One region of the Kitasatospora sp. NPDC056783 genome, then DNA from elsewhere that is predicted to be linked to it. Evidence: riboswitches for the same ligand, from Rfam matches in the RefSeq annotation. Region 1 holds a riboswitch; each other region holds the start of a gene.
What was found. A riboswitch is a leader RNA that binds a small molecule or an ion and turns the genes downstream of it on or off. The one in region 1 is predicted to bind cobalamin.
Positions count from the first base shown of each region.

Region 2: it holds a riboswitch for cobalamin, as region 1 does, so the genes downstream of both, ACFRMQ_RS17865 (cobalamin biosynthesis protein) here and ACFRMQ_RS33050 (CoA-acylating methylmalonate-semialdehyde dehydrogenase) in region 1, are expected to answer to the same signal.
Region 3: it holds a riboswitch for cobalamin, as region 1 does, so the genes downstream of both, ACFRMQ_RS37430 (acyl-CoA thioesterase) here and ACFRMQ_RS33050 (CoA-acylating methylmalonate-semialdehyde dehydrogenase) in region 1, are expected to answer to the same signal.

Region 1 covers NZ_JBHUAF010000353.1:3,149-6,411, reverse strand. The annotation lists gene ACFRMQ_RS33055 (AraC family transcriptional regulator) at 1-783, shown strand, start outside; cobalamin riboswitch at 892-1,083, shown strand; gene ACFRMQ_RS33050 (CoA-acylating methylmalonate-semialdehyde dehydrogenase) at 1,257-2,756, shown strand; gene ACFRMQ_RS33045 (acyl-CoA dehydrogenase family protein) at 2,753-3,263, shown strand, end outside.
Region 2 covers NZ_JBHUAF010000108.1:17,071-20,333, forward strand. The annotation lists gene ACFRMQ_RS17860 (cobyric acid synthase) at 1-682, opposite strand, end outside; gene ACFRMQ_RS17865 (cobalamin biosynthesis protein) at 679-1,674, opposite strand; cobalamin riboswitch at 1,782-1,915, opposite strand; gene ACFRMQ_RS17870 (alpha/beta hydrolase family protein) at 2,245-3,263, shown strand, end outside.
Region 3 covers NZ_JBHUAF010000482.1:540-3,802, reverse strand. The annotation lists gene metE (5-methyltetrahydropteroyltriglutamate--homocysteine S-methyltransferase) at 1-672, opposite strand, end outside; cobalamin riboswitch at 856-1,023, opposite strand; gene ACFRMQ_RS37430 (acyl-CoA thioesterase) at 1,146-1,583, opposite strand; cobalamin riboswitch at 1,777-1,950, opposite strand; gene cobF (precorrin-6A synthase (deacetylating)) at 2,102-2,860, shown strand; partial or broken gene ACFRMQ_RS37420 (S1 family peptidase) at 3,038-3,263, shown strand, end outside.

The sequences.
Region 1 (3,263 bases):
ACCTCCGGATTCCACGGGCTCAGGCGCGGGCGGGACCAGGCGGAGACCTTCGGCGTCGGGGACCTCTCCTTCATCGACAGCTCCACCGCGCACGACGCGCGGATGGTCGGGGACCGGACCCCGGGTGGGGGAGGTCCGGAAGTCGCCGGCGTGGGCATCGACCTGCCCGTCTCGCTGCTGCCGGTGCCGCCGCGTCGGCTGCGCGACCTGCTCGGGCGCAGGCTCTCCTCCAGGGCGGGAACGGGCGCGCTGCTGGCGGACTTCCTTCTCGGCCTGGACCGCCAGGCCGCCGGTCTGCACCCCGTCGAAGCGGCGCGTCTGGGTGCGGTCGCGGTCGACCTGGTGTCGGTGTGGATCGCCGGGGAGCTCGACGCCGAGCGCATGCTGCCCGAGGAGGCCCGGCGGCGGGCCCTGGTGGAGGGCATCCGGGCGTTCGTCCGCGGCAACCTGCACGACCCGGGGCTGACCCCGTCCGTGATCGCCGCCGCCCACCACATCTCCGTCAGCCATCTGCACCGCCTCTTCGCGCGCCGCTTCGAGGGGGAGAGCCTGGCGGGGTTCATCCGCGACCAGCGCCTGAGGAAGGCCCACCGCGAACTCGCCGACCCGCTCCTGCTGGCCCTGCCGGTCCACGCCATCGGGGCCCGCTGCGGCATCCCCAGCCCCTCCGGCTTCAGCCGCGCGTTCAAAGCCGCCTACGGCCTCTCCCCGCGCGAACACCGCTGCCGGGCCCGGTCCCTGACGGCTGGGTCCCACGCCACCGGCCGGTCCCTCGGTGAGTGAACGCCCTGCTGGACGGTCCGGCACGGGCGGCCCCGAGCGTCACGGGGCCGCCCTAGTCGGGGTAGCGGGCTCCGATGGCGCAACGCGTGCGCAGACCTCTGGACTTACTAGGACGTCCAACTATATGGTCGACGGCAGGTCCGCGGTGTCAGGGAAGCCGGTGTGAGTCCGGCACGGTCCCGCCACTGTGACCGGGGAGTTCGTCCTCGCAGATGACGGCCACTGGCAGCCAGCCGGGAAGGCCTGGGGGCGGGCGTGGATCCGGGAGTCAGGATACCGGCCGCGGGTGGTTCGTGTTTTCCACGAGGATGGAGACGACACGCATGACTCCGGGTTGCCCCCGCTTCTATGCCGTGCCGACGATCGCGGTGACCTCGCGTCACTGACGGTTCGTCAAGCACCGCCCACTACAACGGTGATGGCGGTGTGATCTCCATTCCTCCTCTCCCTGCGCGTGACGAGAGAAGGAACCGATGGTCCGAGAACTCACCCACTTCGTCGGCGGCAAGCACACCGCCGGAACGTCCGGTCGCTTCGGCGACGTCTTCGACCCCAACACCGGCCGGGTGCAGGCCCGGGTGCCGCTGGCCGACCGGGCCGAGGTCGAGGCGGTGATCGCCGACGCCGCTCAGGCGCAGCCCGAGTGGGCGGCCTGGAACCCGCAGAAGCGGGCCAGGGTGCTGCTGCGCTTCCTGCAACTGGTCGAGCAGGAGAAGGAGGACCTGGCCCGGCTGCTCTCCGCCGAGCACGGCAAGACCGTGGCCGACGCCCACGGGGACATCCAACGCGGCCTGGAGGTCGTGGAGTTCGCCGCGGGCATCCCGCACCTGCTGAAGGGCGAGTTCAGCGACAACGCCGGCACCGGCATCGACGTCTACTCGATGCGCCAGCCGCTCGGCGTGGTGGCCGGAATCACGCCGTTCAACTTCCCCGCGATGATCCCGCTCTGGAAGGCCGCACCCGCGCTGGCCTGCGGCAACGCGTTCATCCTCAAGCCGTCCGAGCGTGACCCCTCGGTGCCGCTGCGGCTCGCCGAACTGTTCCTGGAGGCCGGGTTGCCGCCGGGCGTGCTCAACGTGGTCAACGGCGGCAAGGAGGCCGTGGACACCCTGCTGGAGGATCCGCGGGTGGAGGCGCTCGGCTTCGTCGGCTCCACCCCGATCGCCCAGTACGTGTACGCGACGGCGGCCGCGCACGGCAAGCGGGCGCAGTGCTTCGGGGGCGCGAAGAACCACATGATCGTCATGCCGGACGCAGACCTCGACCAGGCCGCGGACGCGCTCGTCGGCGCGGGCTACGGTTCGGCCGGGGAGCGCTGCATGGCCATCTCGGTGGCCGTCCCGGTGGGGGAGGAGACCGCGGACGCCCTGGTGGCGAAGCTGGTCGAGCGGATCGCCGCGCTCAAGGTCGGGCGCTCGGACGACCCGGAGGCGGACTTCGGGCCGCTGGTCGGCGCCGACGCGCTGGCCAGGGTCCGGGACCACCTGGACCTCGGGGTCCGGGAGGGCGCCGAACTCGTGGTCGACGGGCGGGACTTCCGCCTGGAGGGGCACGAGGACGGCTTCTTCCTCGGGGCCTCGCTGTTCGACCGCGTGACGACGGACATGCGGATCTACCGTGAGGAGATCTTCGGTCCGGTGCTCACCGTGGTCCGCGCCGCCGACTACGAGGAGGCCCTGCGGCTGCCCAGCGAGCACGAGTACGGCAACGGCGTGGCCATCTACACCCGCGACGGGGACACCGCCCGGGACTTCGCCCGCCGGGTGAACACCGGCATGGTCGGGGTCAACGTGCCCATCCCGGTGCCGATCGCGTACCACACCTTCGGAGGCTGGAAGCGCTCCGCGTTCGGCGACCTCAACCAGCACGGGCCGGACTCGATCCGTTTCTACACCCGCACCCGTACCGTCACCTCGCGCTGGCCCTCCGGGGTCAAGGAGGGCGCGAGCTTCACCATGCCGACGATGGGATGAGCGCCGTGCACGACCTCACCGAGGACCAGCGCGCCATCGCGGAGACCACCCGGGCCTTCGCCCATGAGCACCTCGCGCCGCACGCCGTCGAGTGGGACCAGGCCAAGCACTTCCCGGTGGACGTGCTGCGCAAGGCCGCCGACCTCGGCCTGGCCGGGGTCTACGTGCGCGAGGAGTCCGGGGGCTCCGGACTCACCCGCGCCGACGGCGTGCTCGTGTTCGAGGCGCTGGCCACCGGCTGCCCGTCCATCGCCGCCTACCTCTCCATCCACAACATGGTCGCCTGGATGATCGACCGCTACGGCGACGACGCCCAGCGAGCCCGGTGGCTTCCGGGGCTCAGCGCGATGGGAACCCCGGCCGGCTACTGCCTCACCGAGCCGGGCGCGGGATCGGACGCCGCGGCGCTGTCCACCCGGGCTCGCCGGGACGGAGACCACTGGGTGCTGGACGGCGTCAAGCAGTTCATCTCGGGTGCGGGCGCCGCCCAGGTGTACGTGGTGATGG
Region 2 (3,263 bases), on a different contig from region 1:
GCAGCATCGGCAGCGTGCCCAGCACCGGACGGCCGGTCAGCTCGCGCAGCATCTCCAGTCCGGGCGCGAGCAGCCGCGCGTCGCCGCGGAACTTGTTGACGAACCAGCCCGCCACGTGCCGCTGGTCCTCGGCGGACAGCAGCGCCAGCGTCCCGTACATCGCCGCGAAGACCCCGCCGCGGTCGATGTCCCCGACCACCACCACCGGCAGGGCGGCGGCGGTGGCCAGACCCATGTTGGCGATGTCGTGGTCGCGCAGGTTGATCTCGGCCGGCGAGCCCGCGCCCTCGCAGACCACCACGTCGAAGCGGCGGCGCAGGTCGGCCAGGCACTCCAGGGCGCGCTCCAGCAGGACGGGCTTGCGTTCGCGGTAGTCCAGCGCGCCCACCTCGGCGACCGGCCTGCCCAGCAGCACGACCTGGCTGCGGCCGTCCGCGCCCGGCTTGAGCAGCACCGGGTTCATCGCCGCCTCCGGTTCCACCCGGGCGGCCTGCGCCTGCATCGCCTGGGCGCGGCCGATCTCCGCGCCGTCGGCGGTGACGAAGGAGTTGAGCGACATGTTCTGCGCCTTGAACGGCGCGACCCGCACGCCCTGGCGGGCGAGCCAACGGCAGATCCCGGCCGTCACCACGCTCTTGCCCGCGTCCGAGGTCGTCCCCGCGACCAGCAGCGCGTTCGTCATGCCCTTCCCCTCTTCCCCAGGAGCGCGCGCAGCAGCACGTGCCCCGCGACCGTGGTACCCAGCGCCAGCGAGCCCACCCGCCGGGAGAGCGCGCAGGCGCGCTCGATGTCGTCCACCGTCACCGGCCGCAACTCCTCGCCCAGGACCGGCCGGTGCTCCACCCTCTCGCCGTACCGGAGGGTCCCGCCCAGCCGGACGCCCACCGCGCCGGCGAACGCCGCCTCCGCCTGGCCCGCGTTCGGGCTGGGGTGCGCCGAGCCGTCCCGCCGCCAGACCCGCCAGGCCGTCCGGGGCTCGGGCGCGGCGGCCACCGTCAGCAGTGCCGTCAGCCGGGCGCCCGGCCAGCCCGCCAGGTCGTCCAGCCGGGCCGAGGCCCAGCCGAAGCGGGCGTAGCGCGGCGAGCGGTGGCCGACCATGGCGTCCAGGGTGTTCACGGCGCGGAAGGCCAGCAGCCCGGGCGTGCCGGCCAGGGCGCCCCAGGTCAGCGCGTTCACCACGGCGTCGGCGGTGTTCTCGGCCACCGACTCGACCACGGCCCTCGCGATCTGCTGTCCGTCCAGCGCGCTCGGGTCCCGTCCGCACAGGTGGGGCAGCCGCTCCCGGGCGGCCGTGAGGTCGCCCGCGGCCAGCGAGCGGCCGATGGCGCGAGCCTCCCGGGTCAGCGAGGTGCCGCCGAGCACCGTCCAGGTCGCGGCCGCCGCCAGCGCCGCCCGGCCCAGCGGGCGCCGGCCCACCGTGCGGTCAAGGGCGAGTGCGCCAGCCGCGACGGCTCCCACGCACAGCGCCGTGTACCCGGCTCCGGCGGTCCGGTCGTCACGCCACAGCCGCCGCTCCAGCCGGGTCGCGGCGGTGCCGAAGGCGGCCACCGGGTGGCCCCGGCGCGGGTCGCCGAAGCGGGCGTCGGCGGCGTAGCCCGCGGCGGCGCCGAGCGCGAAGGCGGCGGCGCGGGTCAGCGGACGCGTGGTGGACGCCCGCGGCGTCGCGGGGGTCATCGGCCGCACGGCGGAAGGCGGCTCGGGGTCCGGCAGGGCGGGGCAGCCTGCATCGCGTGCGTGTCCTCACTCAGGGTCCGCGCCCTGGATCGACGTGACGGGGGCGAGAGTCTCCTGGCTTCCGGGTCGGACGCACCCCCGGAGCCTTCCAGCGGCCTTCGACGGCCCGCCGTGGCGATGTTCCGAGCGTGCTCCCCGGTGACAGTGGCGGGACCGCGCCGGACTTCCACCGGCTTCCTCTCCATGCCTCCGTTTGGCCTCAGGATCCCATCACGGGGCCGAACCGGGAGTCAACCGAGGTCACAGAGGGGTTGGTCACACGCGGGCCCGGCTGACGACCTGTGGGATCGCCGCCACCGCACCCGTCGTCCCGGTGGCCTCCTCCCGGCACCCGTCGGCCGTGCGGTCGCCGCGCCCGCGTGACCCGAACGGCTCAGTCCGGTGGCCGGGTGGGCGGTGTGCCGGTGAACTGGGGCACGAACACCGTCCGGTGCGTGAGCGACAGATCCGTGGGCACGCGAGCGACAGATCCGTGAGCGACGGAGCAGAGCGGAAGAACAGGGGAGCGAGATGCGTTGGGGAACCGCCGCCGTCGTGGCGGCCGCCGCGGTCGGGGCAGCCGTGCTGGTGGTCGGTCGTCGGGCCTCCGAGCGAATGGTCCGTCCGGTGACCGCCCTCCGGGAGTCCGGCCCGGTCCTGGTCCGGAACCTGGCCCCCGGCCGGATCACCTTCACCCGCGGCCCGGAGAGCCTGCGCCGCGGCCGCTGGGCGATCGAGTGGGGGGACGGCGGACACGCGGTCGTCGAGGAGATCCTGCACAGCGACGAACAGGGCGTCACCCGTCGGCTGGTCCGCGCCGACCGCGGCACCCTCACCCCCGGCACGGAGGTCCGCTTCACGCCCCGGGTCCTGCTCGGCGACCCGACCGAGGCACTCGGCCTCGCCTTCACCGACACCGCCGCCGACGGCGAGCTCGGCGCCCTGCCCGCCTGGCGGCTCGACGGCAAGCGCGGCACCTGGGTGATCCTGGTGCACGGTCCCGAGGCCGACCGCGGACAGACCCTCCCGGTGCTGCCCGTCCTCCACCGGCTCGGTCTGCCCGTCCTGTCCGTCACCTACCGCGGCGACCGCGGTGCCCCCGCCTCCCCGGACGGGCTGAGCCACTTCGGCGAGACCGAGTGGCGCGACATCGAGTCGGCCGTGCGGCTGGCGCTGGACAGCGGTGCGGGCAAGGTGATCCTCTACGGCTGGTCCCTGGGGGCCACCACGGTCCTCCAGACGGCGGCCCGCTCGGCCTGGTCGCACGCCATCCGCGGCCTGGTCCTCGACTCCCCGGTGCTCGACCTCCCGGCCTCGGCCCGCCGGGACGCCGCCCGGGCCGGCTTCGGGGGCGTCGCCGCCGAACTCGGCGCCCTCGCGGCCGAGGGACGCACCGGCGTCGACCTCGCCGACTTCGGACGCCTCGCCGACGGCACCGACCTGCGCGTCCCCACGCTGCTGCTGCACAGCCCCGAGGACCGGATCGCGCCCTTCCGCACCGCCGAGAAGCTGGCGGCCGTCCGCCACGACGTGGTCAGCCTCCGGCCCTT
Region 3 (3,263 bases), on a different contig from region 1:
GGCGCGGTCCTGCACCAGCGCGGGCTCGTCCAACTGCGTCCACTCGGCGCCGGCGTCCTTCAGCGCCGCGAGCAGTTCCGCGTAGACCGGCAGCAGCCGGTCCAGCAGGGTGATCGGCTGGAAGTCGGCCGCCACCCCGGGGGCCGGCTTGGCCAGCAGCAGGTAGGTCACCGGGCCGACCAGCACCGGCCGGGCGGTGTGGCCGAGCGCGAGGGCCTCCGCGAACTCCGCGACCGCCTTGGCCGGGTTCGCGACGAACACCGTGTCCGGGCCCAACTCCGGCACCAGGTAGTGGTAGTTGGTGTCGAACCACTTGGTCATCTCCAGCGGGGCGACGTCCTGGTTGCCGCGCGCCATCGCGAAGTACCCGTCCAGCGGGTCGGCGTCGACCGCCTCCCGGTGCCGCGCGGGGATCGCGCCGACCGCCACGGTGGTGTCCAGCACGTGGTCGTAGAGCGAGAAGTCCCCGGTCGGCACCTCCGCCACCCCCGCCTCGGCGAGCTGCGCCCAGTTCGTCCGGCGCAGCTCGGCGGCGGCCGCCAGCAGCGCCCCGGCCGTGACCGCGCCCTTCCAGTACCCCTCGATCGCCTTCTTCAGTTCCCGGTCACGACCCTGCCGGGGGTAGCCGTACACGGTGGCCGTGGACGCCATGGCTGTGGACTGCGCTGTCAAGGGACTCTCCTTCGCGAGCCTGAATCCTCAAGTGCCCGGTGACGGCACGAGGACGCGAAGGGATGACGAACCCGGCGGCGGCCGTCACGAGAACGTACGGGCCTGATCCGCCTGGTATGGTCGCCGACCCGCCCACGAGGTCACCGGATGGCCGCGCGCGAACGGTCGCGCACGGGCAGTGGCAGGTCTTCGGACTCGCGGGCACGTCCACCCCGTGAAAGGCGGACACCTACTGGCCGTCGCTTCCCAGACCCGTCCCGGGTCCAGTGCGTATGACGGCGGTCGTTCCCACTCACCGCTGCGGGGCAGTCCCGGACTGGCCAGTCGAAAGGCGTCACCGGGTTCCCTCTTGCGACGCCCCGCCTGGCGGACGGGGCGAACCAGCTGCGCCGCCAGCCTAGGGGCAGAACGCCTCCTCCGGGGCGGAAATCTCGAAAGGCGTCCGCGTGGTGAGACGTCGCGGCCGCGAGCGGCTACCCGAGCGGCTGGTCGGCCTCGCCCTCCGGGTCCAGCTCCGGCACCGGGTGGGGCTTGCCCTCCGAGTCGACGGCCACGAAGACCAGCTGCGCCGTCGCGACCCTGGTGACGGGCCCGGCGAGGTTCCACCGCTCCGAGGTCACCACCACCGACACGTCCATCGACGTCCGCCCGGCGCGGCCGACCCGGGCGCGAACGGTGAGGAGGTCCCCCGCCTTGACGGGCGCCAGGAACGACATCTCCCGGACCGAGACGGTGACCGCGGGAACGCCGGCGTGCCGGCCCGCGGCGGCGGCGGCCGCGTCGTCGATCAGCTTCATCATCACGCCACCGTGCACCGTCCCGTAGAGGTTGGTGTCGTGGTCGCTCATGATGTGGGCGAGGGTGACCGCCGAGTCGGCCGGGGTGCGGGAGAGGACGGAGGGACTGGTCACAGCGACGGCCCGCCCGTCCTGGCGTCGCGGGAATCGTGGTCGGCGTTCCGCTGCACGGAACTCTCCTTCATGAGGTCGCGCGCCCCGGGCATGCGAAGGGGCGGGGAGCCGTCCGTATACGGCCCACCCGCACCGCCGGCCCGCCTCGGGGTCGTGGTGGGACCGCGGGCCACCACGGCACGCGGGCAGCGGCAGGTCTTCGGACTCGCGGGCACGCCCTCCCCGGTCCGGAACCAGGGGTGGACGCCTACCGGCCGTCGCGTCCCGGCTCCGTTGCCGGGCCCTGCGCACAGGACGGCGGTCGCTCCCGCTCACCGCTGCGGGGCGGTCCCGGACTGGCCAGTTGAAAGGCGTCACCGGGTTCCCTCGTGACAACGCCCCGCCTGGCGGGCGGGGCGAACCAGCTGCCCCGCCAGCTTACGTCCATCCGCGCAGCTCACGGCCACCGCCCACCTCTTCGGTCGGTCCACGCACGACCCCCGGGCCGGTACGCCGGGAAGAACGGCAGAATGTGCCGCATGCGGCACATCTACGTCATCGGCATCGGCGCGGGCGACCCCGACCACCTCACCCTGCAAGCGGTCAAGGCGCTCGGTCGCACCGATGTCTTCTTCATCCTCGACAAGAGCGAGGAACGACAGGACCTGATCCGGCTGCGCCGCCGGATGCTGGCCGACCACGGCCGGACGGGGCACCGCGTGGTCGAGGTGCCGGACGCGGAGCGGGACCGCACCACCCCCGCGTACGCGGCCGCCGTGGACGACTGGCGGGTGCGCCGCGCCGATCTGGTCGAGCGGCTGATCGCCGAGCACCTCGGCCCGGACGAGCGCGGCGCGTTCCTGGTCTGGGGCGATCCGGCCCTCTACGACAGCGTCATCGCGGTGGTGGAGGACGTGTCGACCCGCGGCGGGGCGCCGTTCGAGTACGAGGTGATCCCGGGCATCAGCAGCGTCTCCGCACTCGCCGCCCGGCACCGCACCACGCTGACCAGGGTCGGCCGCCCGGTGCAGATCACCACCGGGCGCCGCCTGGCCGAGGGGTTCCCCGAGGGGGTGGACGACGTGGTGGTGATGCTCGACGGCCGGGCCGCCTTCACCGAGATCGACCCCCGGGGGCTGGACATCCACTACGGCGCCTACCTCGGCACCCCCGACGAGGTGCTGGTCTCCGGGCCGCTCGCCGAGGCCGCCCCCCGGATCCGCGAGCTGCGCGAGCGGGCCCGCGAGCGCAAGGGCTGGATCATGGACACCTACCTGCTCCGGCGCTCGGAGGACTGACCGGGCGCGTCGCGCCGCGCCGGACGACGACGTCCGGCGCGACGACGGACCGGCGATCCTCCGCGCCCTGCGGGGGATATCCCCACCGTCCTCGCACCCGCTGCCCGGTTAGTCCGGTGGATCTTGAAAGGGAAGGCTGAAGGCATCCGGAAACTCCGGTTCCAAGGAGGATGTCTGATGTTCAGTCGGAACCCCGTTCGCCGTCGCGCGGCCCGCTTCGCGGCCGTCTCCGTGCTCGCCGCAGGACTCACCGCCGCGACGGTGGGCAGTGCCGGGGCGATCGTCAACGGGACGGACGCCGAGCGGCGCTACCCGTTCATGGCCTCGGTCCCGGTGTCGGCCCCGGGCCTGGACGACGGCGTCTGCGGCGCCTCGTTGATCGACCGCCAGTGGGTGCTGACGG